4 regions of the Streptomyces sp. NPDC046465 genome follow, and region 3 is predicted to be linked to each of the others. Evidence: riboswitches for the same ligand, from Rfam matches in the RefSeq annotation. Region 3 holds a riboswitch; each other region holds the start of a gene.

What was found. A riboswitch is a leader RNA that binds a small molecule or an ion and turns the genes downstream of it on or off. The one in region 3 is predicted to bind cyclic di-AMP.
Positions count from the first base shown of each region.
Region 1: linked by a shared signal. The riboswitch ahead of ABZ953_RS07555 (M23 family metallopeptidase) and the one ahead of ABZ953_RS34475 (LysM peptidoglycan-binding domain-containing protein) in region 3 are both predicted to bind cyclic di-AMP.
Region 2: linked by a shared signal. The riboswitch ahead of ABZ953_RS37720 (M23 family metallopeptidase) and the one ahead of ABZ953_RS34475 (LysM peptidoglycan-binding domain-containing protein) in region 3 are both predicted to bind cyclic di-AMP.
Region 4: linked by a shared signal. The riboswitch ahead of ABZ953_RS21790 (transglycosylase family protein) and the one ahead of ABZ953_RS34475 (LysM peptidoglycan-binding domain-containing protein) in region 3 are both predicted to bind cyclic di-AMP.

Region 1 is NZ_JBEYZK010000004.1:20,303-27,741, reverse strand. It holds gene ABZ953_RS07580 (MFS transporter) at 1-25, shown strand, start outside; gene ABZ953_RS07575 (glycosyltransferase) at 219-1,067, shown strand; gene ABZ953_RS07570 (alginate lyase family protein) at 1,340-2,617, shown strand; tRNA gene ABZ953_RS07565 (tRNA-Met) at 2,665-2,738, shown strand; gene ABZ953_RS07560 (PP2C family protein-serine/threonine phosphatase) at 2,950-4,092, shown strand; cyclic di-AMP (ydaO/yuaA leader) riboswitch at 4,238-4,400, shown strand; gene ABZ953_RS07555 (M23 family metallopeptidase) at 4,412-5,491, shown strand; gene ABZ953_RS07550 (aldo/keto reductase) at 5,624-6,568, shown strand; gene ABZ953_RS07545 (PrsW family intramembrane metalloprotease) at 6,565-7,439, opposite strand, start outside.
Region 2 is NZ_JBEYZK010000044.1:6,356-13,794, forward strand. It holds gene ABZ953_RS37705 (GNAT family N-acetyltransferase) at 1-1,223, opposite strand, end outside; gene ABZ953_RS37710 (HPr family phosphocarrier protein) at 1,378-1,659, shown strand; gene ABZ953_RS37715 (GntR family transcriptional regulator) at 1,834-2,526, opposite strand; gene ABZ953_RS37720 (M23 family metallopeptidase) at 2,723-3,526, opposite strand; cyclic di-AMP (ydaO/yuaA leader) riboswitch at 3,539-3,702, opposite strand; gene ABZ953_RS37725 (pitrilysin family protein) at 3,899-5,281, opposite strand; gene ABZ953_RS37730 (pitrilysin family protein) at 5,278-6,651, opposite strand; gene ABZ953_RS37735 (DNA topoisomerase IV subunit A) at 6,881-7,439, shown strand, end outside.
Region 3 is NZ_JBEYZK010000030.1:57,441-64,879, reverse strand. It holds gene ABZ953_RS34500 (sigma-70 family RNA polymerase sigma factor) at 28-882, shown strand; gene ABZ953_RS34495 (ankyrin repeat domain-containing protein) at 879-1,505, shown strand; gene ABZ953_RS34490 (helix-turn-helix domain-containing protein) at 1,489-2,625, opposite strand; gene ABZ953_RS34485 (sigma-70 family RNA polymerase sigma factor) at 2,888-3,472, opposite strand; gene ABZ953_RS34480 (hypothetical protein) at 3,453-3,701, opposite strand; cyclic di-AMP (ydaO/yuaA leader) riboswitch at 4,330-4,484, shown strand; gene ABZ953_RS34475 (LysM peptidoglycan-binding domain-containing protein) at 4,489-5,253, shown strand; partial or broken gene ABZ953_RS34470 (alpha/beta hydrolase) at 5,307-5,955, opposite strand; partial or broken gene ABZ953_RS34465 (AraC family transcriptional regulator) at 5,967-6,501, shown strand; gene ABZ953_RS34460 (HNH endonuclease family protein) at 6,900-7,439, shown strand, end outside.
Region 4 is NZ_JBEYZK010000013.1:181,840-189,278, forward strand. It holds gene ABZ953_RS21775 (hypothetical protein) at 1-1,189, shown strand, start outside; gene ABZ953_RS21780 (cytochrome P450) at 1,240-2,643, shown strand; gene ABZ953_RS21785 (transglycosylase family protein) at 2,784-3,827, shown strand; cyclic di-AMP (ydaO/yuaA leader) riboswitch at 4,022-4,223, shown strand; gene ABZ953_RS21790 (transglycosylase family protein) at 4,227-4,946, shown strand; gene eno (phosphopyruvate hydratase) at 5,289-6,575, shown strand; gene ABZ953_RS21800 (septum formation initiator family protein) at 6,708-7,187, shown strand; gene ABZ953_RS21805 (DUF501 domain-containing protein) at 7,210-7,439, shown strand, end outside.

The DNA.
Region 1 (7,439 bases), on a different contig from region 3:
CGGCGAGTTGACCACGGCCGCCTGACCACCCGACTCCCCCCCGGCCCCCCGGCCCCCGGCCCCCCGGCCCCCTCGTACGACACCACCGCGCCCCGCCCGGCTTCGGCCCCGCGGGGCGCCGTGGTGTTGACTGGCCGACTTCCCCCGCACCTCGCACCTCTGGAGGGACCGCAGTGCCTCAGCCACCGTTGCCGCGCCTGGGCGTCGCCGTCATCACGATGGGCAACCGCCCCCGAGAACTCGACGCGCTGCTCGCGTCCGTGGCCATGCAGGACGTGCCTGCGGACCGCGTCGTCATCGTCGGCAACGGCTCGCCCCTCCCCGAACTCCCGCCCCTGCCCGGCAAGGTGACCGCCGTCGATCTCGACGAGAACCTCGGCTGCCCGGGCGGCCGCAACGTCGCCATCGAGCACCTCGCGGACTTCGGCGACGTGGACGTCGTCATCGAACTCGACGACGACGGGCTGCTCGTCGCGGACGACGTCTTCCGCCGGATCCGCGACCTATACGCCGCCGACCCGCACCTGGGCATCGTCGGCTTCCGCATCGCCGACGAGACGGGCGAGACGCAGCGCCGCCACATCCCCCGGCTGCGCGCCACCGACCCGATGCGCCGCGGCCTGGTCACCGCCTTCCTCGGCGGCGGGCACGCCCTCTCCATGCCCATGCTGGCCCGGACCGGGACCTGGCCCGCCCAGTTCTTCTTCGGGCACGAGGAGACCGACCTGGCCTGGCGGGCCGTCGACGACGGCTGGAAGATCCTCTACGAGCCGGCCCTGCTGCTCCAGCATCCCAAGACCTCCCCGGCCCGGCACGCCGTCTACTACCGCAACACCGCCCGCAACCGCGTCTGGCTCGTCCGCCGCGGCCTCCCGCTCCCACTGATCCCCGTCCACCTGGGCATCTGGACCCTCCTCACCCTCGCCCGCACCCGCTCTCTGCCGGGCCTGCGCGCCTGGGCGGGCGGCTTCGTCGAGGGGCTGCGGACGCCGTGCGGCGAGCGCAGGCCCATGCGCTGGCGCACGGTGTGGCGGCTGACGCGCCTCGGCCGCCCGCCGGTGATCTGAGGGGCGTACGGGGGGCGCACGCCACCAGCGCCGGGCCGCACGTCCCCGGTGCCGGGCCGCACGCCCCCAGTGCCGGACCGCACGTCCCCGGTGCCGGGCCGCACGTCCCCGGTGCCGGGCCGCACGCCCCCATCGCCGAGACCACCCAGCGCGCCGGGCCGCACGCCCCCAGTGCCGGGTACCGCCCGAACGGAGCAGCCCCGCGGTGCGCCCGCCCGCGCCCCGGGCCACGCTGAACTGCCGGGGCAGTGGGCCCGAACCGGAGGTGCAGCATGGCAGCAGCCGTACGTGGCAGAGGGCGGCGCGGACGGTGCGGGCGGCATGAGCGGCACGAGCGGCGCGGGCGGCGCGTCATCGTGCTCCTCCTCGCGCCCCTCCTCGTCGCCCTCGCCGCAGCCTGCGGAGGCGGCGGCGGTTCCGGTGGCCCCGACACCCGTACGGCCGCGGCTCGCCCCCTCGACCTGGCCTTCAAGCACCCCGGCGTCCTGGTCAGCAAGGAGCAGCTCGAGCGGGTCAAGGCCCACGTACGGGCGCGGGAGCAGCCCTGGCTGAAGGCGTACGAGCAGATGCGGGCCAGCAAGTACGCGGCGGACGACTACCGGGCCACCCCCTACCCCGTCGTGGAGTGCCCGCCCGACACCCGCCCCGGCAAGGGCTGCGTCGAGGAACGCCAGGACGCCCTGGCCGCGTACACGCAGGCGCTGCTCTGGAACATCACCGGGGAGCGCGCGCACGCCGAGAAGGCCGTGCAGATCATGGACGCCTGGGCGAAGGTGATCACCAAGCACACCGAGGCCAACGCCGGGCTACAGACCGCCTGGGCCGCCTCCTCCTGGGCACGCGCCGCCGAGGCCGTGCGCTATACGTACGACGGCTGGAACGACGGCAACCTGCTGCGCTTCGAGCGGATGCTCCGCAACGCCTACCTGCCACAGGTCGAGAACGGCTCCGCCGACTTCAACGGCAACTGGGACCTGGTGATGGCCGACGCCACCATGGCGATGGCCGTCTTCCTCGACGACCACGCGACGTTCGAGAAGTCCGTGCACCACTTCCGCACGCGCGTGCCCGCCTACTTCTATCTGGAGTCGGACGGGAAGCTGCCGGTCTCGCCGGAGGGCAGCGGCATCGACACCGCGGCCGAGCTGAAGAGGTACTGGTTCGGGCAGGGCACCTTCGCCGACGGGCTGTCCCAGGAGACGTGTCGCAACTTCAAGCACGCCAGCTATTCCCTCGCGGCGGCCTCCCACATGGCGGAGACCGCCTGGCATCAGGGTGTCGACCTGTACGGGGAGGCCGAGGACCGGCTGCGGGCCGCCTTCGAGTTCCACTCCAAGTACCAGCTGGGCGCGCCGGTGCCGGGCTGGCTGTGCGGCGGCCGGGTGCAGCGCGACATGGGGCCCGACACGGAGGTCGGCCTCAACCACCTGCGGGGGCGGCTGCACCTGGAGTTGCCGGAGACCGAGAGGTACACGGAACGCGGGCGGCCGGAGGGGACGGACGGCCTCTTCGTGGCCTGGGAGACGCTCACGCACGCGGGCAACGCCTGAGGTGGTTCGACGCACCCCTCCGAATGGCGTAGAGTTGCATTCAACGGCGCGGGGTGGAGCAGCTCGGTAGCTCGCTGGGCTCATAACCCAGAGGTCGCAGGTTCAAATCCTGTCCCCGCTACTCAAGGCCTAGGGCCCGGAACCAGTAATGGTTCCGGGCCCTAGGTGTTTTCCGCACTTGTTTCCGTACCGCTGCCCGTACTCCTCTCCCGTAACCCGGTCGGACCGCGCCAGGTCGCCCCCGCTCCCCCTCGGGGGAACCCTGAGTGGAGCGCGGTGATGGGCGCGGTGATGGACTCGGTGACGGGTGCGGAGTCGGCGGGAGACAAGCGGTGGGGCAGCGAGCGGAAGCCGGGGACAGGGGTGCCACCGCGCACGAGCGGGCCTTCGTCCGCTCCCTGCCCCTCCTGCTCCTGATCATCGGCGTCGTGTACGACGTGTCGACCCCGCCGGAATTCACCGCGGCCCCCCTCTACACGGCCGCCCCGCTGATCGCCGCCCCCTTCTACTCGCAGCTCAGCACCGTCCTGACCGGCGTGGCCGCCACGGCAGCCGTCCTCTTCCTGCACTTCGGCAACCCGGTCAGCAGCCATGTCGAGGCCGTCACCGAGGTGCTCACCGTGGTCACCGTCGCGGCCCTCGCCATCGTCATCAACCGCGTCGTGCGCCGCGGCAACGACCGGCTCGCCAACGCCCGCTCCATCGCCGAGACCACCCAGCGCGCCGTGCTGCCCGAACCCGATCCGCGGATCGGCGGGCTCGACATCGCGGCGCGGTACGAGGCCGCGCAGGCCGACGCGTTCATCGGGGGCGACCTGTACGCGGTGCAGGACACCCCGTACGGCGTGCGGATCATCGTCGGTGACGTCCGGGGCAAGGGCATGGGCGCGGTCGCGGCGGTCGCCGTCGTCATCGGCGCCTTCCGGGAGGCCGCCGAGCAGGAGACGACGCTGGAGGCGGTGGCGCAGCGCCTGGAGCGGGCCCTCGCCCGCGAGGGCACCCGGCGCGACGGACTCGACCAGTTCGAGGGGTTCACGACCGCCGTACTCGCCGAGATCCACCACGCCGGCGGCGCCGTACGGCTGATCAACCGGGGGCACCCGTCGCCGCTGCTGCTGCGCGGGGACGGCCGGCTGTGCGTCCTGTCGGCGACCGAGCCCGCGCTGCCGCTCGGCATGGGCGAGCTGGGGGTCTGGCCGGACCGGGCGGACGAGTCGGAGTTCCCGCCCGGCGCGATGCTGCTCCTCTACACGGACGGCCTGTCGGAGGCGCGCGACGCGGCGGGGGAGTTCTACGATCCCGCGACCCGGCTCGGCGGGCGGATCTTCCCGGGCCGCGGCGGTCCGCGCGCGCTGCTCGCCGCGCTCGCGGAGGAGGTGCGGCGGCACACCGGGGGGCGGATGACGGACGACATGGCGCTGCTCGCGGTGCGGCGGCCCGTCGCCGGGGACCCGGACATCACGTCCCGTGACTGAAGGGCATCCCTCCGCACACCAACTGACGTACTGTCAAGAGAATGTGAAGCTAACGATCAACCGGAACGGCTTGGAATACGGACCCGCTGTCTATTAACGTTCGATAACGCAGCGCGGTCGTCCCAGCCGTCACTAGAGGCGGCTCCGCGCGCACGCGCCTAATCCCGCAAGGGAGCCGGGGAACCACCAACTTGGGGTGAATCAGGCATCTGCGCACCGTGCATCCGTGCACCCGTGCCAGGTGTCCGTAGGAGACCTTCCTGCTCCGAACCCGTCAGCTAACCCGGTAGGCGAGAAGGAAGGAAAGGAGTGCGCCCCAGTGGCGTCCAACCGGCCTGCCCCCCAAGCCGTGTACATACCGAATGACGATGACTTCGGTACGTACGACGACGACTCCTTCGAGGAGTGGAACCCCACCGAGGATTCCGTCCGTCCCGTCCGCGGCAGGCACCGTGTGCACAAGAAGGGCGGCGGCGGGCTCGCCCGCAGCTCCACCGTCCTCGGCGTGGGCGTCATCGCCGCCGTCGGCGCGGGCGGCATCGCCACCGCGCAGGACGGCAAGCCGCCGGTCTCCATATCGATGCCCGACCTGCCGGGCATGGACACCGTCGCGGACTCGCTGCCCGCGGCCAAGTCGCTGCCCGGCGTGGGCTCGCTGATCTCCGACGACGCGTCGGACTCCACGGCGACCGCTGCCGCGGCGGCCCCGCTCACCGCGGCGGGCGTCAGCACCGCCGACGCCGAGCAGGGCACCACCGACGCGGGTGAGGCGCTGCGCGCCCGCATCATGCGCCAGGCCGAGAACCAGCAGAACCAGGCGGACACCGCCGTACGGACCGCGGCCGAGGACGCCGCCGTCAAGAAGGCCGCCGGGGAGGCCGCCGCCCAGCAGGAGGCGGCCACGAAGGACGCGAAGGCCAAGGCCGCCGCCAAGAAGAAGAAGGAGGAGGAGGCCCGCAAGGCCAAGGCAGAGGCCGCGCGCCTGGCCAAGCTCGCCAAGAGCTACGCCATCCCCACCTCCTCGTACACCCTCACCTCGCACTTCGGTGACTCCGGCGCCATGTGGTCCTCCGGTCACCACACCGGCCTCGACTTCGCCGCTCCCACGGGTACCCCCCTCAAGGCGGTGCACACCGGCACCGTCAAGGAGGCCGGGTGGGCGGGCGCGTACGGCTACCGCACCGTGCTCGAACTCGAGGACGGCACGGAGGTCTGGTACTGCCACCAGTCCTCGCTCAATGTCAGCGCGGGGCAGAAGGTCACCACCGGCGAGGTCATCGGCCGCGTCGGCGCGACCGGCAACGTCACCGGGCCGCACCTCCACATGGAGGTCCACACGCCCGACGGCACCGGCATCGACCCGCTGGGCTGGCTGCAGGGCAAGGGCCTCAACCCCTGACCGCACCCTGACCGACCCCTGAGGGCGCCCTCAACTCCGGCGGCCCTGGCGCCAACCCCCCCGACGCCAGGGCCGCCGGTTTCGTCGTGTCAGAGATGGAATTCCGTTTCCGTCCCGGACGTTGCGGAACGTATGACTTCTCTTCGCCAGCTCGGCTCATCCGACCTCGAGGTCTTCCCGCTCGCCCTGGGCGGCAACGTCTTCGGCTGGACCGCCGACCGCACGGCGTCCTTCGCCGTCCTCGACGCCTACACCGCCGCGGGCGGCAACTTCATCGACACCGCCGACGCCTACTCGGCCTGGGTGGAGGGCAACAAGGGCGGCGAGTCCGAGACCCTCGTCGGCGAGTGGCTGACCGAGCGCGGCAACCGCTCCGACGTCGTCCTCGCCACGAAGGTCGGTGCGCACCCCGACTTCAAGGGCCTCTCCCCGGCCACGATCAAGGCCGGTGCCGAGGCCTCCCTGCGCCGCCTCGGCACCGACTACATCGACCTCTACTACACGCACTACGACGACCCCTCGGTCCCCGTCGAGGAGATCATCGGCGCGCTCGACGAGCTGGTGCGGGACGGCAAGGTGCGGGCCATCGCCGCCTCCAACATCACGCCCGAACGGCTCCAGGAATCCCTCGACCTCTCCGACCGCGAGGGCCTCGCGCGCTACGTCGCGCTCCAGCCGCACTACAACCTCGTCTCCCGCGACACCTACGAGGGCCCGCTCCAGGAGGTCGCCTCGCGCTCCGGCCTCGCGGCCGTCCCCTACTACGCGCTCGCGTCCGGCTTCCTGACCGGCAAGTACCGCCCCGGTGCGCAGGTGCGGAGCGCGCGCAGCGGACGGGTCGAGGAGTACGTGGGCAGCGAGCGCGGCGACCGCGTCCTCGCCGCGCTCGACGGGATCGCCGCCGAGCGCGGCGCCGAGGTCGCGACCGTGGCGCTCGCCTGGCTGGCCGCCCAGCCCACCGTCGCGGCGCCGATCGCCTCCGCGCGCACGGTCGAGCAGCTGCCCGCGCTCCTCGCGGTGGCGGACCTGGAGCTGACGGACTCGGAGCTCGCACGCCTGACGGCGGCCTCCGCCTAGGAGCGGTAAGGGTTGTTCTCGTACGCCGTCGGATAGCCGTAGGCGGGATGGAGCTGCGGGTACCCGTACGGCGGGTGCCCGTACCCCGCGTACTGCGCGGGGAGCATGACCGGCGCCGTCGCCCGCGCCGCGTACGCGAGGGCGGGGCGGGCCGGCTCGCGGCGCTCCCACAGCTTTTCGAGGAGCTCCCGCTCCCGTACGACGAAGTCGGCCCCGGCCCGGCCGCGGCGGCCTCGGTGGCGCAGGAACGCGAGCGACGTCGCGTACCTCTGGTACTCCGCGACCGTGCGGGCCGCCGCCTTGCCCCAGGTGTACGAGGCGTAGTCGCGGGCCAGCGCGCGGGCGCGCATCGAGCCCAGCGCGTACGGCTCGGGCGGCGTCAGCCATCCTGCCGCCGCGTACGCGGGCAGCTCCGCGCGGATCGTGCGCAGCTCGCGCTGCCGGGTCCAGACGGCCAGCCAGGTCAGCAGGCCGAACACCGGGAGCATGAACACCGCGTACACGGTGAAGAAGCCGAACTGCCCGAAGACCGCCGAGCCGTTCCACAGCGCGTGCATGCCCATCGCGAGCAGCAGTCCGGTGAGCGGAAGCAGCAGGCGCCGCAGCCGCTGGCGGTCGGCGGCGAACGCGGCGAAGCCGAAGCCGATGCCGGTCAGGACCGTGAAGAGCGGATGCGCGAACGGCGACATGACGACGCGCACGAAGAAGGTCGCCGCCGTCACGGAGGCGAGGCCGCTCTCGCGGCTGAGCTGGTCGGTGACGAAGGCGTTGCCCAGATAGAGGATGTTCTCGGTGAACGCGAACCCGGTCGCGGTCACCCCCGCTATGACGACGCCGTCGACGATCCCCGTGAAGTCGCGTCTGCGGAAGA
Region 2 (7,439 bases), on a different contig from region 3:
CCGGAGCCGACGAACGTGGACAGTCCCGCGCCCCGCCGGTGCAGGCCGGACAGCAGGGCGATGCCGATCGCGCCGGACTGGGTGAACAGACCGATCCGCCCGCGCGCGGGCGACTGCGGAGCGAGCGAGGCGTTGAGCCGCGTCTGCGGCGAGGTGTTGATGACGCCGAAGGCGTTCGGTCCGATGATCCGCATGCCGTACGACCGGGCCTGGCGGACCAGTTCACGCTGCCGCTCGCGTCCCTCGGGCCCGCTCTCCCCGTACCCGGCGGAGAGCACCACGAGGCCCTGCACCCCGCGCTCGCCGCACTCGGCGACGACCTGCGGCACCCGGTCGGCGGGCACGGCGATGACCGCGAGGTCCACGGGCTCCTCGATGGCCGCGACGGATCGGTGCGCGGGCACTCCATCGACGGCGCCATCGTCGGCGACGGCGCCGCCGTCCCGGTCACCCTCCTCAGCGAACGCGCTGTTCACGGCGTACAGGCGCCCGCTGAAGCCGGACTCCGTGAGGTTGCTCAGGACGCTGCGGCCGACGCCGCCGGGGGCCCGGCCGACGCCGATCACCGCGACCGAGCCCGGCGTCAGGAGGCGCTGAACGGAGCGCCCCTCGGCGCGCTGTTCGCGGGCGCGCTGCACGGCGAGCGAACGGTCCGTCGGCTCCAGGTCGAACTCCAGGCGGACGACGCCGTCCTCGAAGCTGCGCTTCTGCTGGTAGCCCGCGTCCGTGAACACCTTGATCATCTTGGTGTTGGCGGGCAGCACCTCGGCCGCGAACCGGCGGATGCCGCGCTCCCTGGCGACGGCCGCGATGTGTTCCAGGAGCGTGGAGGCGACGCCCCTGCCCTGGTGGGCGTCCTGCACGAGAAAGGCGACCTCGGCCTCGTCGGCCGGGGCGCCGGCGGCCATGCCGCGCTCGTCGATGCGGTCGAAGCGCACGGTGGCGATGAACTCGCCGCCCACCGTGGCCGCGAGCCCCACCCGGTCCACCTGGTCGTGGTGGGTGAAACGGTGCACGTCCTTGGCGGAGAGCCGCGGGTAGGGCGCGAAGAAGCGGTAGTACTTCGACTCGTCCGACACCTGTTCGTAGAAGCTGACCAGGCGGTCCGCGTCCTCGGCCGTGATCGGCCTGATCCGGGCGGTACCTCCGTCGCGCAGCACCACATCGGCTTCCCAGTGGGCGGGATAGTCGTGCCGATCCTGCTGATCCGACGCGGTCTGCATGGGGCCAGGGTACGGGTCGCGCGGCCGCCGGGGCCGGGGCAGGCTAGGTCGCGTCGAAGGCGAACGGGAGCGGACGTATGTCCGACGGGAGCACCCGTAACGGCATGCGACAATGGTCTAGACAAGTGTGAGACATCTGGAAGGGCAGCAACACATGGCTGAGCGCCGCGTCAACGTCGGCTGGGCCGAGGGCCTTCACGCCCGACCCGCCTCCATCTTCGTCCGCGCGGCCACGGCCGCCGGTGTGCCCGTGACGATCGCCAAGGCCGACGGCAACCCGGTCAACGCCGCTTCGATGCTCGCGGTGCTCGGCCTGGGCGCCCAGGGCGGCGAGGAGATCGTGCTCGCCTCCGACGCCGAGGGTGCGGACGCCGCCCTCGACCGTCTGGCGAAGCTGGTCTCGGAGGGGCTCGAGGAGCTCCCGGAGACGGTCTAGGACACATTCCTGGAAACACGTCGAGGGGGTCACCCGGAATTCCGGGTGACCCCCTCGACGTTTGCCTGCGCATAATTGAAGGTGCAAGGCACACGCGGCGCACAGCACAAATGGCGGCAAGCGCAGCACAAATGAGGGCCGGGAAATACCTTCCCTTTGTATACGGCGTCTCCGTTAATTCTGGAGGCTCACCGTGTTGACGCCATGTTGCGAATCGCTCACCCGGCCGCGGCCGGGCCGCCGGACATGACGCGGCCGGTACGCGGCCGTCGCCCGCGCGGCGTGCGCTGCGGTGAGCGCCCTGGCCCGCTCCGCGTTCCCGCGGGCCACCGCGTCGACGATCGCCGCGTGTTCCGCCCAGGAGTCGGCAGGCGCCGCCGGGCTGTCGACGACGTACATCCAGGCGGCCTTGTGGCGCAGTTGGACGAGCAGGGCGCTCAGGCCGGGGCTGCCGGACGCCTGGGCGAGCGTCTCGTGGAACCAGCCGCCCAGGGGCCGCAGATCCTCCCCCCGCCCGCTCCTGGCGCGCTCCTGGCCCAGCCTGACCAGTCCGCGCAGGACCTTGAGGTGTGCGTCCGTACGGCGCTGCGCGGCGCGCGCCGCGGCGAGCGGTTCGAGCAGCGTGCGGACCTCCAGGAGATCCGCGGCCTCCTGCTCCGTGGGTTCGGCGACGCACGCGCCCGCGTGCCTGCGGGTGACGACGAAACCCTCGGCCTCCAGGGTGCGCAGGGCCTCGCGCACGGGGACGCGGGAGACGCCGTACCGGCGCGCGAGAACTTCCTCGGCGAGCCGGCCGCCCCTTTCGTGCACGCCGGCGACGATGTCGTCCCGAATGGCCGTGCATACCGAATGCGCGGGAACACGCATGACCCGGACCTCCGCCTTCATCCCCGCATAACGCGGTCGACCGACGTTCGTTCCGTGACTCTATTGCAGAGCGCGGAAATTTCCGACAGCGGGCCAAAATTCATGGATACCTTTTGGACAATGCTGGAGGCAACGGCGAAAGCCCCGGCTCGCCAGGAGCCGGGGCTTTCGGTGGAGTGCTGCTGGGCCGCGCGCGTCAGACGTTGATGCCGTGCCCGCGGAGGTACGCGATCGGGTCGATGTCCGAGCCGTACTCCTCGCCGGTGCGGGCCTCGAAGTGGAGGTGCGGACCGCTGGAGTTGCCGGTGGAGCCGGAGAGGCCGATCTGCTGCCCGGGGGTGACCGTCTGGCCGACGGTGACGCCGAGGGACGACATGTGGCCGTACTGGGTGTACGTGCCGTCGTTCATCTTGATGACCACGTTGTTGCCGTAGGCCCCGCCCCAGCCGGCCTCGACGACGGTGCCGGAGCCGACCGCGTGGACGGAGGTGCCCGAGGCCGCGTGGAAGTCGATGCCGGTGTGGCTGCCGGAGGACCACATGGCGCCTCCGGTCTGGTAACCCGTGGAGACGTAGGAGCCGTCGACCGGGGCGACGTAGGTGTTCAGGCGCTTGCGCTCGGCCGCGCGGGCGGCGCGCTCCTTGGCCTCGCGCTCCTTCTTGGCCTTCGCCTTGGCCTCGGCCTCGGCCTTGCGCTTCTCTTCCGCGGCCTTCTTCTTGGCGGCCTCTTCGGCCTTCTTCGCCGCAGCGGCGTCGTCGGCGGCCTGGCGCTGGGCGGCGGCCTGGGCGCCGATGTTCTCGGCAAGCGAGTCGCCGACGGATATCGCCTGGGTGAGGCCGGTGTGTTCCACGGCCGCTTCGTCGGCGGCGGCGAGCGCCGGGGCGGCAAGGCCTCCGATGACACCGGTGGTGGTGAGCGCCGCGACACCCGCGACGTTCGCGGTGGTCCGCGTGAGGCGGCTCGGACGACGGTGCTTCCCGGTGGCACGGGTGAACGCCATGTGGCGGGTGATCCTTTCCTTCCCTCTCGCCTACCGGGTTAGCTGACGGGTTCGGAGCAGGAAGGTCTCCTACGGGTTCCTCGCCTCAACGGCAAGGTGCCCGATTCACCCCAGGGGACATGTGGGTCCCCGGCTCCCCTGGCTCGCGCCGTACGGGGACTCGGCGATGACTGTCCGGTGCCGCGGATGCGGCGTACTGCGCGACGAACAGCCGGACCGACGCTAAACGGGGCGTCTTTCGTTCGACAAACAGAACTCGACTTTTGTAGCGCACGCCACAGGGCAGACAGGCAACCTCCATAGTAATTCGGACATATGAGGACCCCAGCGGCCGAAGTGGCCACTGGGGTCCCGATATGTCCTGACTGTCACTCAGCCCGTGACCACACTCACGTCACCGATACCGAGCGCCCTGACGGGCTCCTCGATCTGTGCGGCGTCCCCGACGAGGACCGTCACCAGGCGGTCCTCCGGGAAGGCGTTCACGACGGCGGCAGTGGCCTCCACGGTGCCGGTGGCGGCCAGCTGCCGGTACAGCTGCGCCTGGAAGTCGTCCGGCAGGTTCTGCTCGACCTGGTCGGCGAGAGTGGCCGCTACGGAGGCTGCCATCTCGTACTTGAGAGGGGCCACGCCCACCAGGTTCTGCACGGCCACATCACGCTCGGCGTCGGTCAGGCCCTCGGCGGCGAGGGTGCGCAGGACCTTCCACAGGTCGTCGAGCGCGGGACCCGTGGTCGGGGTGTCCACGGAGCCGCTGATGGCGAGCATCGCGGCGCCCGTGCCGTCCGGCGCCGAGCGCAGCACCTGGCTGAACGCCCGCACTCCGTAGGTGTAGCCCTTCTCCTCCCGCAGGACGCGGTCGAGGCGGGAGGTGAGGGTGCCGCCCAGGCAGTACGTGCCGAGGACCTGGGCCGGCCAGACGCGGTCGTGCCGGTCGGCGCCCACGCGGCCGATCAGCAGCTGCGTCTGGACCGCTCCGGGGCGGTCCACGATGACGACGCGGCCGCGGTCGTCGGCGGTCACCTGCGGCACCGGGCGCGGTTCGCCCGCGGACCCGGTCCAGGCGCCGACGGTGTCCGCGAGGACGGCGTCCAGGTCGGTGCCGGTCAGGTCGCCGACGACGACCAGGGTGGCCGTGGCGGGCCGGACGTGCTTCTCGTAGAAGGCACGCACCGCCGCCGAGTCGATGGCCGTGACCGTCTCCTCGGTGCCCTGGCGCGGCCGGGACATGCGCGAGGCGGCCGGGAAGAGCTGCCTGGAGAGCTCCTTGGCGGCGCGGCGCCCCGGGTTGGCCGCCTCGTGCGGGAGCTCGTCCAGGCGGTTGCGTACGAGCCGTTCGATCTCGCTGTCCGCGAAGGCGGGGGCCCGCAGGGCGTCGGCGAGCAGGCCGAGCGCCTTGGGGAGCCTGGAGACCGGGACCTCCAGGGAGACCCGCACGCCCGGGTGGTCGGCGTGCGCGTCGAGCGTCGCGCCGCAGCGGTCGAGCTCGGCGGCGAACTCCTCGGCGGAGTGCTTGTCGGTGCCCTCGTTGAAGGCCCGCGCCATGATCGTGGCGACGCCGTCGAGGCCCTCGGGCTCGGCGTCCAGCGGCGCTTCGAGGTGGATCTCGACGGCGACGACCTGCTGGCCCGGACGGTGGCACCGCAGCACGGTGAGGCCGTTGGGCAGCGTGCCGCGCTCGGGCGCCGGGAAGGCCCAGGGCTTGGCCGTGCCGCCCTGGGGCTGTGGATGGAACTGCATCGCGGCCTCGGTCACTTCGCCGCCTCCTCTTCCTCGGCGTCCTCAGCGTTCTCAGCGTTCTCGACGGCTTCTTCGTCCTCGTCGGCGACGGTCACGGGTTCGTACACGAGCACCGCGCGGTTGTCCGGGCGCAGACGGGCCTTGGCGGCCTCCTGGACCTCTGCCGCGCTGACGTCGAGGACGCGCTGCACGGCGGTGAGGGCGAGCTGTGGGTCACCGAACAGGACGGCGTACCGGCACAGTTCGTCGGCGCGGCCCGAGACCGTGCCGAGCCGGTCGAGCCACTCACGCTCCAACTGCGCCTGGGCGCGCTCCATCTCCTCCGGAGTGGGGCCCTCCGCGGCGAAGCGGGCCAGTTCCTCGTCGACGGCGGCCTCGATGACGGGGACCTCGACGTCGCCGGACGTCTTGACGTCCAGCCAGCCGAGCGAGGGCGCCCCGGCGAGGCGCAGCAGGCCGAACCCGGCGGCGACCGCGGTGCGGTCACGGCGCACGAGGCGGTTGTAGAGCCGGGAGGACTCGCCGCTGCCGAGGACGGTGAGGGCGATGTCGGCCGCGTCGCACGCGCGCGTGCCGTCCTCCGGGAGGCGGTAGGCGGCCATCAGGGCGCGGGCCGGCACCTCCTCCTCGACGACCTCGCGCAGCTCCTTGCCGATGCGCTCGGGCAGGGAGCCGTCGCGCGGCGGCTGCTTGCCGTCGTGTCCGGGAATCGACCCGAAGTACTTCTCGACCCAGGCGAGCGTCTGTGCCGGGTCGATGTCTCCGACGATCGACAGGACGGCGTTGTTCGGCGCGTAGTACGTGCGGAAGAACGCGCGCGCGTCCTCCAGGGTGGCCGCGTCCAGGTCGGCCATGGAGCCGATCGGCGTGTGGTGGTAGGGGTGGCCCTCCGGGTACGAGAGGGCGGTCAGCTTCTCGAAGGCGGTGCCGTACGGGACGTTGTCGTAGCGCTGGCGGCGCTCGTTCTTGACGACGTCGCGCTGGTTTTCCATGGACTCTTCGTCGAGCGCGGAGAGCAGCGAGCCCATCCGGTCGGCCTCGAGCCACAGGGCCAGCTCCAACTGATGAGCGGGCATGGTCTCGAAATAGTTGGTGCGCTCGAAGCTCGTCGTGCCGTTGAGCGAACCGCCCGCTCCCTGGACCAGCTCGAAGTGGCCGTTGCCGTGCACCTGCTTCGAGCCCTGGAACATGAGGTGCTCGAAGAGGTGCGCAAGGCCTGTTCGCCCCTTGACCTCGTGGCGCGAGCCGACGTCGTACCAGAGGCAGACCGCGGCGACCGGGGTCAGGTGGTCCTCGGAGAGCACCACGCGCAGGCCGTTGGCCAGCCGGTGCTCGGTCGCTGTCAGGCCGCCGGAGCCGGCCTCGGCTGTGGCCGTGTGACCCATGGGCATGTACGTCCCTTCGATCGCTGGATCATCGCTGGATCAGAACAATTGCTGCCAGTCCTGCCACTGTATGCAAGCGTGTCAGCACCTGACGAAGTTCCCGCTCCGCCCTCGGCGTAGTCGCGTGTGACACCGCCGGTGCACGGGTCGTGGTCTGCGTTGTCAGTGGGACAGTCCACAATGGTCGGCGTCAGATCCCGCACTTGTTGGTGAAGGAGCCGCAGCAGCGATGGCCCGCCGCAGCACGAAGACCCCGCCGCCCGACGACTCGTACGAGGAGAAGATCCTCGACATCGACGTCGTCGACGAGATGCAGGGCTCCTTCCTCGAGTACGCGTATTCGGTCATCTATTCACGAGCCCTGCCGGACGCCCGCGACGGCATGAAGCCGGTGCACCGCAGGATCGTGTACCAGATGAACGAGATGGGCCTGCGCCCCGACCGCGGCTATGTGAAGTGTGCCCGCGTCGTCGGCGAGGTCATGGGTAAGTTGCACCCGCACGGTGACGCGTCGATCTACGACGCGCTGGTGCGCATGGCCCAGCCCTTCTCGATGCGCCTCCCCCTGGTGGACGGCCACGGCAACTTCGGCTCGCTCGGAAACGACGACCCGCCGGCCGCCATGCGGTACACCGAATGCCGGATGGCCGACGCCACCTCCCTGATGACGGAGTCGATCGACGAGAACACGGTCGACTTCGAGCCGAACTACGACGGCCAGGAGAGGGAGCCCACCGCCCTCCCCGCCGCGTATCCGAACCTCCTGGTCAACGGCGCGTCCGGCATCG
Region 3 (7,439 bases):
CCCACAGACACCACACCCACGAACCCGATGGCCGAGGCGTTCGAGTCCCAGCGCAGACGGCTGCTCGCGGTCGCCTATCGCGTGCTCGGATCGCACGCTGATGCCGAGGATGTGGTCCAGGAGGCGTGGCTGCGTCTCTCCCGCCAGGACTCGGCGGCCATCGACAACCTCGGCGGCTGGTTGACCACCGTGGTCGGCCGGATCAGTCTCGACGTCCTGCGATCGCGCCGGGCCCGCCCCGAGGCGTCGTACGACGACCAGCTACCCGAGCTCGTCGTGACGATCGACGACGGTCCGGCTCCCGAGGAGGATGCGGTCCTCGCCGACTCCGTGGGGCTCGCGCTCCTGGTCGTCCTCGACTCCCTCGGGCCGAGCGAGCGGCTGGCGTTCGTCCTGCACGACCTGTTCGCGGTGCCGTTCGACGAGATCGGCACGATCCTCGGCAAATCCACCGCCGCAGCCAAGATGCTCGCAAGCCGTGCCCGTAGGAAAGTGCAGGCGACCGAGCGGCCCGCAGGGGTCGGGCAGGAGCAGCGCAAAGTGGTCCAAGCCTTCCTGGAAGCCGCCCGCCTCGGTGAATTCGAGGGACTGTTGCGGGTTCTCGACCCCGAGGTGAGGCTGACCGTCGACACCCCTGCCGGTAGGGTCGTCGTCCTCGGGGCCACCGAAGTGGCTGCGGGCGCGAAGCTGGCCTCCGGCGCAGCCACGCTGGGGCGAGCGGCCATCGTCAATGGGCTGCCGGGGGTCATCTCCTGGCACGAGAACGGCACCCCACTGTCGGTCCTCGCGTTCGATGTCGTCGACGGCCGGATCGCCGCCATCACGGCCGTGGTCGATCCGGCCAAGCTCGCGCTGATGGACCTTCCAGCAGCGGCGGCATGAGCGACGGTACTGGTACTGGCGGACAGGGACGTGATGCCGTGACAGACGCTGAGCGGCAAGATGATCCGGCACACCTGGCGAACCTCCTGGTACAGGCGGCAGGTGACGGCGACGCCGAGCTGGTGAAACAAGTACTCGGGACGAGCCTTGTCGATGCGGACGCGCAGAGCAACGAGCGGCGTACAGGGCTCGATCAGGCGGTGCGTCGGGGGCACGGCCGTGTCGTGAGCGTCCTCATCGAGGCCGGTGCGGATCCGGGGCAGCAGGTGGGGGCGTATCGCGAGACCACACCGCTGTGTCTGGCGGCGGCCCATGGGCACACCTCAGTGGTCGAGGCTCTCCTCGATGCCGGTGTTCACCCCGATACCCGGAACAGGATGGGGCACCTGCCGTTGGTCCTGGCGGCCACGGTCGGCCAAGAGGGTCACATGTCTACCGTGGACCTGCTGCTGGACCGTGGCGCCGACATCGACGCGGAGATGAAGGGCCGGACCGCCCTCGACTGGGCGGCCGGGTTCGGACAAGGGCGTATGGTGCGGCATCTGCTCAGCCGCGCCGCCGCCCATTCCACGGCCGTGTCCGTCGCACGTGTCACACCCTGTCCCCTCACACCCTGCTTCTGAGACTGATGAGGCTCTCGCTGCTGCCCCTGAGCGAGGTCGCCGCCGTAGCGCTCCTGCCCTGCGTGGGCACCGCCGGGCCGTTGTCCGACCCGTCGCTGCCTTCCTGCGGCCTCGGCCTCCGAGTACGGTAGGCGGCCCGGTACGCGGCGGGCGAGGAGCCGAGCTGGCTGCGGAAGTGCCCGCGCAGCGCCACCGCCGAGCGGAAGCCGCAGCGTCCCGCGATGTCGTCCACCGGATACTCCGAAGTCTCCAGGAGCCGCTGGGCCTGGAGCACCCGCTGGGTGATCAGCCATTGCAGCGGCGCACTGCCGGTCAGCGAGCGGAACCTGCGGTCGAAGGTGCGCCTGCTCATGTACGCGCGCGCGGCCAGGGTCTCCACGTCGAACTGCTCATGCAGGTGTTCCAGGGCCCACGCGACGACCTCGGCGAGCGGGTCCGCGCCGATCTCCTCGGGCAGCGATCGGTCGAGATAGCGCTCCGGCCCGCCGGAGCGGCGCGGCGGCACCACCAGGCGACGAGCCAGGGCTCCCGCCGCCTCGTTGCCGTGGTCGGAGCGCACGATGTGCAGACACAGGTCGATGTCTGCCGCCGTGCCCGCCGAAGTCAGTACGTCGCCGTCGTCCACGAAGAGTTCGCGCGGGTCGATGTGTGCCGACGGATAGCGCTTGGCCAACGTCGGCGCGTACATCCAGTGCGTGGTGGCCGGCCGCCCGTCCAGCAGCCCGGCGGCCGCCAGCACGAAGGCCCCAGTGCACAGGCCGACGATGCGCGCCCCTTCTTCGTGCGCGCGCCGCAGGGCGTCCAGTGCCTCCTTCGGCGGGGGCGAGGTGATGGACCGCCAGGCGGGCACCACCACGGTTCCGGCCCGCGCAATGGCCTCCAGGCCGTAGGGGGCGCTGAGTTCGAGCCCGCCGGTGCTGCGCAGCGGGCCCTCTTCGCCCGCGCACACCAGCAGGCGGTACCGGGGGACCCCCGCGTCCTCACGGTCAATTCCGAACACGGAGAGCGGAATCGAGCTCTCGAAAATGGGACCGCCGCTGAACAGCAGCACGGCGACGACCTCCCGTCGACGTCGCCCGGCGAGCCTCCGTACGCCTTCCGACGCGGCCGAAGGCCCCAACCGGCCACCCGACCGGCCGCCCGCCCAGTCACCCGGCCGATCATGCGTCTGGTCTTGCGGCCGCTCGTACGATCGGTCGTGCGGCCGAGGGCCAGGACCCGGGCCAGGGCCAGGACCCGGGCCAGGAACATGACCCAAGCGCGCCCGGATCCGCTCCAGACCCGCCTCGCTGTCAAAGGTCTCTTCGAGCGCCTGCCCCACCGCACCTTCGGTGGCCTCAAGTGCCCTGGTCAAAGTCTCGTCGCCGGTCACATCCGGTTCATCACGCATCGCTCGTCTCCCCGCTCACGACAGCCAGCCGACTGCGGGCCTGGTGAATCAGGTTGCGTACTGTGCTGCTGGTGACTCCCATGTCTTGGGCCGCCTCGTCGGTCGAACATCCCGCGATGTGCACGAGGACCAGAGCCTGCCGCTGACGCTCCGAGAGCTCTCCGATGGCTTCCAGGAGGTTACGGAACGTCTCTCTCACCGCCACTTGGTCCTCGACCGGCATCGCACCGCCGTCCCGGTCCGTCTCCTCCCCCAGTGGGACCGTCTCGACCCCGCGTCGATATACCGACATCGCGTGCCGGACCGCGGTCTTGACGAGCCAGCCCTGCCAGTTCCTGATCTCCTCTGCTCCTGGCTTGCGCAGGTGTTCCCCCGCTTGCACGAAAGCATGCTGGCAACCTTCCCAGCCGTCGTGGCTGTTCCCCGCGGCAGCCACAGTCGCTTTACGGAGCACCACTTTGCCGTACCTCCGGAAGAGGGTCTCGACCCGCACTACACACGCGTCGCTCCACCCGTCCGAGTAGTCGTCCGAGTACCCGTCAGCAGCAGGCGGTCGCTCACCGGTATCGCTCGTCACCGACACCAGCCCTTCCGGCCGCGGGGACGGTGATCTCCCACTCGCTCATCGCCCTCCCCTGAGCATCCTGCGTTCTGAAACGGACCCGCGTCCCGCCGGGTGACAGGCGCAGCACGGCAACGACCGCAGCCCAACGGGCCCGCTCCCGCACTCGGTACGCAAGCGCGGCCGCCATCGTGCCCAGGACCGGCACGTACGTGAGGGCCATCAGCCACACATTGTCACCCACGGCGCTCGACTCCTCCATCGTCGACGACAACTCCTTCTGCCCGATAGAGAGTTGAGAGCCCCGAAACGTCTAGGAACCCGAGCCGACACCTAATCCGTACCCGCATCCGTACCCGCTCAGCCCGCCCGGGACGCGAGGCCAAGTGGCGCGCGCCGTCACCACGGCTCGTCATCACGGCTCGTCATCACGGCTCAACCAGAAGCTGCCAGAACCAGCCAGGCCTAGTCATACGACCGACCACAAGCCTGCGTGACGCGGGGCGGAATCATCCAGCTTTTCGATCAGCCATAGGGCGGGCCCGACCAGGCCGACACGACCGGTGAAATGTCCGCTCTGGAATGAAAAGTGGCCTGCGTGCTCCAGGTAATTTCGACCCACACCCCATCCGGTGAAATGAGTCACATCGTCCGTTCAGGCTCACAGAGGCGGCTTGAAGCTCATTCCCGTTCCGCCCAAAGCGAGTTGGGTCTATTCGATCAAAGGCGCCGGGGTCGGCTCGATTGCCCGGAACCACTTCGGCACATTCCTCCTCACAATTTTGGCCTTGTTCCGTTCTGACTTTCTCGTCTAACGTCACCGCCAATCCGGATGGAACGCCGAATCCTGCCGCTGTCCGGAAACCCACTCAACCACTCACTCACTTACGCACGGCAGGAGCGGGGAACCCAGGTAAGCCGCCGATCCGGATTCCGGAACGGCTCGGGGTGAAGTCGCCATATCGGTGCGACCGGACATCTCCCGTCCGAACCCGACAGCTCACCTCGCAGGCGACGGAGAGGAATTCGTCATGCCTGCAAAGGGAAAGCACCGCCGCCCCAAGTCCAACTCGCTCAGCCGGGGCATCGCCGCCGCAGGCGCGGGCGGGACGGTGCTCGTCCTCCCGGTGCTCGGCGCGACCACCGCCGACGCGGCGCAGGCCGACTCGGCCGCCAAGCCCGCCGCGGCCCCCGCGACCTACGTGGTCGCCGCAGGCGACTCCCTCTCCAGGATCGCCCAGGAGCACTCCCTGACCGGCGGCTGGAAGAAGCTGTACCAGGACAACCGCGGCGTCCTCGGCGGCGACCCGAGACTGATCCACCCGGGCCTCAAGCTCACCCTCGGCCAGACGGGCGCGGCCGAGCCCGCCCAGAAGCCGACCGCCTCCAACGCGTCCGCCGAGCGGGCGGACCGCTCCGAGCGCCAGGACGACCTCGCCGCCGAGCCCGCCGCTCCCCCGGCGCAGAAGTCCTACACGGACGACCTCGACGGATGGATCAACGAATCGCTCGACATCCTGGCCCAGCACGGCATCCCGGGCTCGTACGAGGGCATCCACCGCAACATCATGCGCGAGTCCTCAGGCAACCCCCTGGCCACCAACGACTGGGACTCCAACGCTGCCGCCGGGACCCCTTCCAAGGGGCTCCTGCAAGTCATCGGCCCCACCTTCGCCGCCTACCACGTGCCCGGCACGTCGACGGACAGCTTCGACCCGGTCGCCAACATCACCGCCGCCTGCAACTACGCGGCCGACCGGTACGGCTCGATCGACAACGTGGACGGACCGTACTGACCTCCCGCTCTCCTGCGGCGAGGTGTGCGGCGCGGCGTGCGGCGCCGCACCGGTCAGGCCACCGGTGCGAAGGCCGTGATCGCCCCGACGAGGTCGGCCGGAGCCTCCAGCGGGATCAGATGACCCGTGTTCGGGATCACCGTGAACTCGGCCCCGAAGAGGTAGGGCAGCAGATTGGCGAGGAGCACGTCGACGGGCTCGACGCGGTCCCTCTCTCCGGCGACGACGAGGTCGGGGACGCCGATCATGCGGGTGTGCTCGGTGATGTCCTCCGCGATGCCGCGCAGCGTCCACTCCGTCCGGGCGGCATCGGTGCGAGTACGCGAATCGGTCGAGACCCGCGCCTTGATCGATTCGGGTAGTTCGGTCGCGGTGGGGATGTCGTCCCGCGCGCCGGCGACGGAGTCGTCGGAGTCGTAGGCGTGGGAAAGGCCCTCCGGGTACGCGGGAGTGATCCCCTCGGCGGGCTTCGCAGGACCGGAGCCGACGAGGACGATCCCGCGGAGGCGGGCGAGCCGGGTCGCCGCGGTCAGCTGCGCGACCTTGCCGCCCATGGAGTGTCCGACGAGTAAGTAGTCGCTGATGCCCAACGTCGGCGATCACGGCGAGTGTGTCGTCCGTGAGCCTGCGGAGCGTGTACGGACCGGGCAGCCCGGCTGAGCGGCTCCACCCGCGAAAGTCGACAGTGAGTACGTCGCGGCCTCTGCCGAGGCATCGGCGTGACTGGCCACCCTACGGTGGAAACCGGACACGTGACCGCGATCCGGCAGACGATCTATCAGCCCGTCGGGCGCGGTGCCGCCGCTGTCGAGACGAGGACGTTCGGCCGCCTTCGCGAACTGAACGACGACGGCACGCGACGCGCCGACTTCCACGTCCTGGCCATCGTCGACGTCGGCCACAGCTCCGTCACGGTGGCCTTCCTCTGCCACCCCTTCAAGGAGCGGACCGTGGTCTGAGTCGCTCCAGGCGCGGTGCACCAATGGGACGACATCGCCGATGTGGCCGGGCACGTCATGCTGTTCGTCCCGACCGCGCCCGTCACCCACTCCGCCCGAGAACTCGCCGCGGCCCCCGACCTGCTGACGCGGTGGAGCATCGGCGACGCCGACCGGCCGTTCGTCGACACCGCGCGGAACCATCTCCTCCTAGAAGCACCCCCCACCCGGAGACGCGTCGACGGAGTCGACGGAACTGCCCGAGATTCTGCTCTCCGCACTCATCGCCCGGCTCCGACCGCCGTCGTCGCACGGTGCGGCTTTCCCGCGTCCAACTTTTCGGTGTCCTTCCGAAAGGCGACAGGCATGCGGCCGGGCGCTGGCAGACAGCGGAGGTCACGCGGCGTTCCCCTCGTTCGGCGGGATTTCCCCAACTGTAAGAACTCCACTAACCGCAGAAACCGGGAACCGGCAACCAGCAACCAGGGAACCTCAAGAAACTACACGTTGCCCCTTACCAACGCCCCGTCAGAGCTATTCCCCCTCAAAGCACTTGCATTTCTACCGGCGGCCCGCGCGCCCACGCTCTCGAAGTGAACGCCCCCGCCCACCGGGCGCAACGTTTCTGCGGTGAATCGATTCCTCCACTCGGATCAGGCGCCGCCAGGCGTCCGGGACGTACCGCCGATGGCCGCCCAGCCTGGCTGAGTGATCAAGAACTTCATCCGTGGCTTCGCCGCGCTCAGCCTGTCCCTGACCCCTCTCCTCGCGCCGACACCGGCACCGGCACAGACCGCTCCCCCGTCCCTCCCCACGGCCGCTCCCACCGAGACCACCACACTGGCCGATGCCGTGCACCGCATCCCCGCCTCCGACGAGCGCCGCGAGGGCTATGCCCGCGCCGCGTTCAAGCACTGGAACGCCGGTGCGAAGAAGTCCGACGGCTGCAACACCCGCGCCGAGGTGCTGATCGCCGAGGCCAGCGAGGAGCCGTCCGTCGGCGCGGGCTGCAGGATCACGGGTGGTGAGTGGCTCTCGTACTACGACAACCAAGAGGTCGAAAACGCCCGCAAGCTCGCCATCGACCACATGGTTCCGCTCGCCGAGGCCTGGGACTCGGGCGCCTCCACGTGGAGCGCGCATCGCCGCGAGGCCTACGCCAACGATCTGGGCGCACCGGCGTCCCTGGTCGCCGTGACCACCCGTACCGCCCGGCACAAGGGCGACCGGGACCCCGCACAGTGGTTG
Region 4 (7,439 bases), on a different contig from region 3:
CGTCGCGGGCGGCGGAACGAACCTGCGCGACCTGCCCGACCAGCTCCGGGACCGCGACACCACGGGCACCCACGTCGTGTGGCTCGACGACCTCGACAGCCACCTCGCGGAGCCCGGCACCCCCGGCGTCCTCGCCCGGCTCACCCACGACCGCGTCCTGGTCCTCGCGACGATGCGCGACGAGGCGTACGACAGACATCGCTTCGGACAACACCCGGGCGCCCGCGTGCTGAGCGTCGCGCAGACCGCCGAGGTCGCCGCCGAGTGGAGCGAGACGGAGCTTGCGCGGCTCGCGACGGTCGACGACCCGCGCTTCACGGACGCCCTCCGGTGGCGCGGAGACCTGTCCATCACGGAGTTCCTCGCACTCGGCCCCGACCTGTGGGAGGAGTGGCGCAGGGCGCGGCTCGCGGGCGGGCGGCTGCGCGGACACCTCCTGGTGCGCGCGGCGATCGACCTCGCGCGGTGCGGGCTCACCCGTGGCAGCACGCCGAAGCTGCTGCGCCAGGTCTGCCAGGAGTACGAGCCGACGGCGGCCGACCCGGACGATGAGACCTTTGAGGAGGCGCTCGCCTGGGCCACCGCGCCCCGGCACGGTGTGACCGGCCTGCTCGTACCGGGGGAGTGGCCCGGCACCTGGCGGGCGTACGGCTCGCTGGTCGCGGACGCGGACCGCACGGGCCCGATGGTGCCGGATCGCGTGTGGATCCGCGCGATCGAGGACCTGGCCGCACACGACCGGGACGAGTCGAACGCCCTGGTGGCGACCTTTCGGCTGGCCTTCACGCCCCGCGCCGCGGGCGGGGACGCACAGGCCATGATGTGGCTCGGCCTGCTTGCCGAGGACGAGGGGGACACGGAGGCCGCCGAGGACTGGTTCCGCGGGGCCGCGGACCGGGGGAACGCCCGCGCCGCGGGCCGCCTCGGCCACCTCCTCGCCGTCCGCGTCGCGTACACGGAAGCGGTCCCCCACCTGACGGTCGCCGCCGACGCGGGCGTGGCCGGGGCGGCCGCCCTGCTCGGCCAGGTGCACCAGCACCTCGCCGTCCGCTACTTCCGCGTCGCCGAGGCCGAGGGCGACGCCTCCGCCACCCGGCGCCTCAAGGGCCTGCTGCGCCCGACCGGCAAGGAACTCGGCCTGGACCCGATCCTGGGCCCCGGCCTGGACGCGGGCATGGACCCCGGCTAGGACCTGTACGCGACGTCCCGCCCGCCCCGGCGAGGGATACCGTCGACCGCATGCAAGACCAGCCGCCCGCGACCTGCCCCGCAGGAGCCGCATCCGCAGGAGCCACCCCCGCCCCCGGGACGCCCCCGCCCCCGCCCCCGCAGCCCGAACTCTTCACCTGGGAGTTCGCCACCGACCCCTACCCGGCGTACGCCTGGCTGCGCGAGAACTCCCCCGTGCACCGCACCACGCTCCCCAGCGGTGTGGAGGCCTGGCTGGTCACCCGGTACGCGGACGCGCGCCAAGCCCTCGCGGACCAGCGGCTCAGCAAGAACCCGGCCCACCACTCCGAGCCCGCCCACGCCAAGGGCAAGACCGGCATCCCCGGCGAGCGCAAGGCCGAGCTGATGACGCATCTGCTCAACATCGACCCGCCGGACCACACCCGCCTGCGCCGACTCGTCGCGAAGGCGTTCACGCCGAGCCGCGTGGCCGAATTCGCGCCGCGCGTGCAGGAGCTGACGGACCAGCTCATCGACACGCTCATCAACAAGCACGGCGATGACGAGAACGGCGACCACGAGAACGGCGACCACGAGAACGGCGACGGCAAGCACGGCGGAGACGTGGGGACCGCCGACCTCATCCACGAGTTCGCCTTCCCCCTCCCCATCTACGCCATCTGCGACCTGCTCGGCGTCCCCCGCGAGGACCAGGACGACTTTCGCGACTGGGCGGGCATGATGATCCGCCACGGCGGCGGGCCCAGGGGCGGTGTGGCGCGGTCGGTGAAGAAGATGCGCGGCTACCTCGCCGAGCTCATCCACAGGAAACGCCTCGAACCGGGCGACGACCTCATCTCCGGCCTCATCAAGGCCTCCGACCACGGCGAGCACCTCACCGAGAACGAGGCCGCCGCCATGGCCTTCATCCTTCTCTTCGCCGGTTTCGAGACCACCGTCAACCTCATCGGCAACGGCCTGTACGCGCTGCTCACCCACCCCGAGCAGCGCGAACGGCTGCAGCGGGCGCTGGCGGCGGGCGACACCGAACTCCTGGAGACCGGCGTCGAGGAACTCCTCCGATTCGACGGGCCCGTCGAGCTCGCCACCTGGCGGTTCGCGACGGAGGACCTGAGCGTCGGCGGGCAGGACATCGCGACCGGCGATCCCGTTCTCGTCGTGCTCGCCGCCGCCGACCGCGACCCGGCCCGCTTCGACCGGCCCGACACCCTCGACCTTTCCCGAAGCGACAACCAGCACCTCGGATACGGGCACGGAATCCACTACTGCCTCGGTGCTCCGCTCGCCCGTCTGGAGGGCCGGACCGCCCTCGCGACGCTGCTCAGGCGCCTCCCCGACCTGCAACTGGCGGCGGATCCTGCCGATTTGCGGTGGCGTGGCGGGCTGATCATGCGGGGACTGCGCACGCTGCCCGTGGAGTTCACAAACGCACAGCAGTCGACCGAAGGCTGACGGCCCGTCACGACTGTGATGTTCACGTGATCTCCGCTGCATCGACTTGTGACAAGCGTTCGACTGCGGCTACGTTCACGACGACTTGGGCGCCCCCCGGGCGCCCAAGCCGTCGTCGCAGTCTCCCGAAAGGCAACCGCATGCTCTCCGGTCAAGGTCGTCACCGACGCCCCCGCCAGGCCCCGGCTCTCATCGTCGCGGCAGGCGTCACCGGATCAGCCATCGCCATCCCGCTGCTCGCCGCCACCAGCGCGAGCGCCGCCACCACCGACACGTGGGACAAGCTCGCCCAGTGCGAGAGCGGCGGCGCGTGGAGCGCCAACCCCGGCAACGGGTACTACGGAGGGCTCCAGCTCTCCCAGGACACCTGGGAGAGCCACGGCGGCCTCGACTACGCGCCCAGCGCCGACCAGGCCTCCAAGTCCCAGCAGATATCCGTCGCCGAGAAGGTCCTCGGTGACCGGGGCACCGCCGCCTGGCCGAGCTGCGCCCCGATCGCCGGGCTCACCGACGGCGGCGCCGCGGCCGACGTGGACCCGGGCGCGCCCGTCACGGGGGAGCCGTCCGACCCCTCGGACTCGACCGGCACCGACGAGCCCGAGGGCTCCAAGGACAAGGACAAGGGCAAGGAGAAGGGGAGTGAGAAGGGCGAGCCATCCGCCGACCCCTCCGACTCTGCCGATCCCTCCGCCGATCCCTCTGACGACCCGTCCGCCGACCCGGAAAAGCCCTCCGGCGACGCAAGCGACGCACGAGACAAGAATCACGACGAGTCCGGCGAGTCCGGCGAAAAGGGCGGCAAGGGCGAGGCCGGCGACGCCGACGGCAAGGGCGGCTCCGGCAAGTCCGGGGAGGAGGGCAGCACTTCGCCCGACCCCGAGGACGCCACCGCCTCCTCCGAGGGCTCTGACGCCTCCGCAGGGCGCCACCGCGGTGACAGCGCGGACGAGAGCGAGAGCGCGGGCGGCCGTCCCGGACGCCACGCGTCGCGCGGCGAGGCCCGCACCGGCGCGGTCGCCGACGGGACGTACACGGTGCGCTCCGGGGACAACCTCTCGGTCATCGCGGACGACCTCGACGTCGAGGGCGGCTGGCACGAGCTCTACACCGAGAACAAGAAGACCGTCGGCGGCGACCCGGACCTCATTCTCCCCGGTCAGAGCCTCGATCTGGGCGAAAAGTAACGGAAGTTGACGAAGAGTCGGCTGGGGCCTTCGCGGTGTATGTCTGGTTTGGCGCAAGTGAGACATGGGTCTCAGAAGCCCTGATCGTCTTTGAAATTGTGTGGAAGACGTGATTACCGTCGTCACCGCTCGCCACTGGTGGGCCCCGCCGGTCGGTACGCCGAATCCTGCCAACGGCCGGACGGGAACAGTCGTCGCTTCGAGCGCCGTAGGCAGGAGCGGGGGACCCAAGGTAAGTGCCGGGTCCGTCCGTTGAGCGGCCACCAGCCGAGAGGCCGGTGGGCCGGGAGACGGACGGGAACGGCTAGGGGTGAAGTCGCACTCGAGAAGTGCGACCGGGCAACCACATCGGCCCGAACCCGACAGCTCACCTCGCAGGCGTCGGTGAGGGGATCACTCATGCTGTTTTCCAGCAAGGGCAAGCACCGCCGTCCGTCCAAGGCCACTCGGGTCGCCACGCTCGCGGGCGTCACCGGTGTCGCGGTCGCTGCCCCGCTGATGGCCGCCGGTTCGGCCTCCGCCGCCACCGACTCCGAGTGGGACGCCGTCGCCCAGTGCGAGGCCGGCGGCAACTGGTCCATCAACACCGGCAACGGCTACCAGGGCGGCCTGCAGTTCTCGCCGTCCACCTGGTCCGCGTACGGCGGCACGAAGTACGCGCCGTCCGCCGACAAGGCCTCCAAGGCCCAGCAGATCGAGATCGGCGAGAAGGTCCTCGCGGGTCAGGGCAAGGGTGCCTGGCCGAGCTGTGGCGTCGGCCTCTCGGGCGCGTCGAACAACAGCGGTGGCGGCTCGCAGGAGCAGGCCCCGCAGCAGCAGGAGTCCAAGCCGCAGCCGCAGCAGACGCAGCAGCAGGCCGCTCCGGAGCAGCCGAAGCAGGCCGCGCCGAAGCCGCAGCCCGCGCCGCAGACCGAGAGCAAGAAGACCGTCGAGACCCCGACCGGCAAGACGGTCAAGAAGGGCGACGGCGAGTACAAGGTCAAGACGGGCGACACCCTGTCCAAGATCGCCGACGCCAAGCACGTCAAGGGCGGCTGGCACAAGGTCTACAAGCTCAACGGCGACATCATCGACAACGCCGACATGATCTACCCGGGCCAGCAGCTGCACCTGAGCTAAAGCTCCCGGTTCCACCCGGCCGTGCCTCGGCGGACGCACGGCCGCCCCCGTCCCCACGGGCTCCCCGCCCCGGTGCGCGTATCCCCCGTACGCACCGGGGCGGGGCCATGTCCGCCGCCGGAATCCCGCAGTCCCGTTCGGGCCTGGCCGCCCGGCTTGTTCGCTACTAGCGAGTAGAAAAGCGGTCCATCGTCCTGTTTCCAGGGGATTTGGCCTCTTGTTCGTCCCACGGGACGGGCGGTCGGCTGGCTGAAGCCCCGGAGCCCGTTAGGCTCAGGAGACGCAGGCCGAAACGGTCTGCGTAATTGCGTATACGCGTCACACTCCCAGAAGGAGATGCTCGTGCCGTCCATCGACGTCGTCGTAGCCCGGGAAATCCTGGACTCCCGAGGCAACCCCACGGTCGAGGTCGAGGTCGGCCTCGACGACGGCAGCACCGGTCGTGCCGCCGTTCCGTCCGGTGCCTCCACCGGTGCCTTCGAGGCCATCGAACTCCGTGACGGTGACCCCAACCGTTACCAGGGCAAGGGTGTCGAGAAGGCCGTCCTCGCCGTCATCGAGCAGATCGGCCCGGAGCTCGTCGGCTACGACGCCACCGAGCAGCGCCTGATCGACCAGGCCATGTTCGACCTGGACGCCACCGACAACAAGGCCTCGCTCGGCGCCAACGCCATCCTCGGCGTCTCGCTCGCCGTCGCGCACGCCGCCTCCGAGGCCAGCGACCTGCCGCTGTTCCGCTACCTCGGCGGTCCGAACGCGCACCTGCTGCCCGTCCCGATGATGAACATCCTGAACGGCGGGTCGCACGCCGACTCGAACGTCGACATCCAGGAATTCATGATCGCCCCGATCGGCGCGGAGTCCTTCTCCGAGGCCCTGCGCTGGGGCACCGAGGTCTACCACACCCTCAAGAAGGTGCTGAAGGAGAAGGGCCTCTCCACCGGCCTCGGCGACGAGGGCGGCTTCGCCCCGAACCTGGACTCCAACCGTGCCGCGCTCGACCTCATCCTCGAGGCCATCAAGCAGGCCGGTTACGTCCCCGGTGAGCAGATCGCGCTCGCCCTCGACGTCGCCGCGTCCGAGTTCTACAAGGACGGCTCCTACGAGTTCGAGGGCAAGTCCCGCTCGGCCGCCGAGATGACCGAGTACTACGGCGAGCTCGTCGCCTCGTACCCGCTGGTCTCCATCGAGGACCCGCTGTTCGAGGACGACTGGGCCGGCTGGAACACCATCACCGAGCAGCTCGGCGACAAGGTGCAGCTCGTCGGTGACGACCTGTTCGTCACCAACCCCGAGCGCCTGGCCCGCGGCATCGAGGAGAACTCGGCCAACGCCCTGCTCGTCAAGGTCAACCAGATCGGTTCGCTGACCGAGACCCTGGACGCCGTCGAGATGGCCCAGCGCAGCGGCTTCAAGTGCATGATGTCGCACCGCTCCGGCGAGACCGAGGACGTCACCATCGCCGACCTGGCCGTCGCCACCAACTGCGGCCAGATCAAGACCGGTGCCCCGGCCCGCTCCGAGCGCGTCGCCAAGTACAACCAGCTGCTTCGCATCGAGGAGATCCTCGACGACGCCGCGGTCTACGCGGGACGCAGCGCCTTCCCGCGCTTCCGCTCCGCCGAGTAGCACGCAGCAGCGGGCAGCGGCAAACAGCAGCGGCCAGCAGCAGCCACGTAGTTACGTACGTCCCCGCACCCGGTCCCGTACCGTGTGCGGGGACGTACGTACGTGTAGGCGCTGCTCTGGGGAGACCGCACCATGGCCAAGGCCGGGACCAAGGACCGGTTCTCCACCGCGACCCGGCTGCGGTTGCTCGGCGAGCAGACCGCCGAGCGCGTCTACCGCTCCCAGACCAAGCGCCAGGCCCGCCGCTCCCGGCTCACCGGCCGCGCCGCCCTCCTCGCGCTCGTGCTCTGCTCGCTGGTCGTCGCGCTCGCGTACCCGATGCGGCAGTACGTCTCCCAGCGCGCCGAGATCGACGACCTGCGCAGGCAGCAGGCCGAGCAGCAGGCGGACGTCGAGAAGCTGCGCGACGAGAAGGCCCGCTGGCAGGACGACGCGTTCGCGGAGCAGCGCGTCCGGGACCGCCTGCACTACGTGATGCCCGGCGAGACCGGCTTCACGGTGATCGACCCCGCGGCGGCCAAGAGCCGGCGCACGGACCGGGGGGCGGCCTCGCGCCCCTGGTACTCGAACGTCTGGGACGGCGTCGACAAGGCCGACCGCTCCGACGACTGACCCACTGACACGAAAGACAGGCATGGAAACGCCCCCGCCGAGCACCCAGCGCACCGAGCCGACCGACGCCGACGTCGAGGCCTTCAAGCAGCAGCTCGGCCGCCCGCCGCGCGGCCTGCGGGCCATCGCGCACCGCTGCCCCTGCGGACAGCCGGACGTCGTCGAGACGGCGCCGCGCCTCCCGGACGGCACGCCGTTCCCGACGACGTACTACCTGACGTGCCCGCGGGCCGCGTCCGCGATCGGCACGCT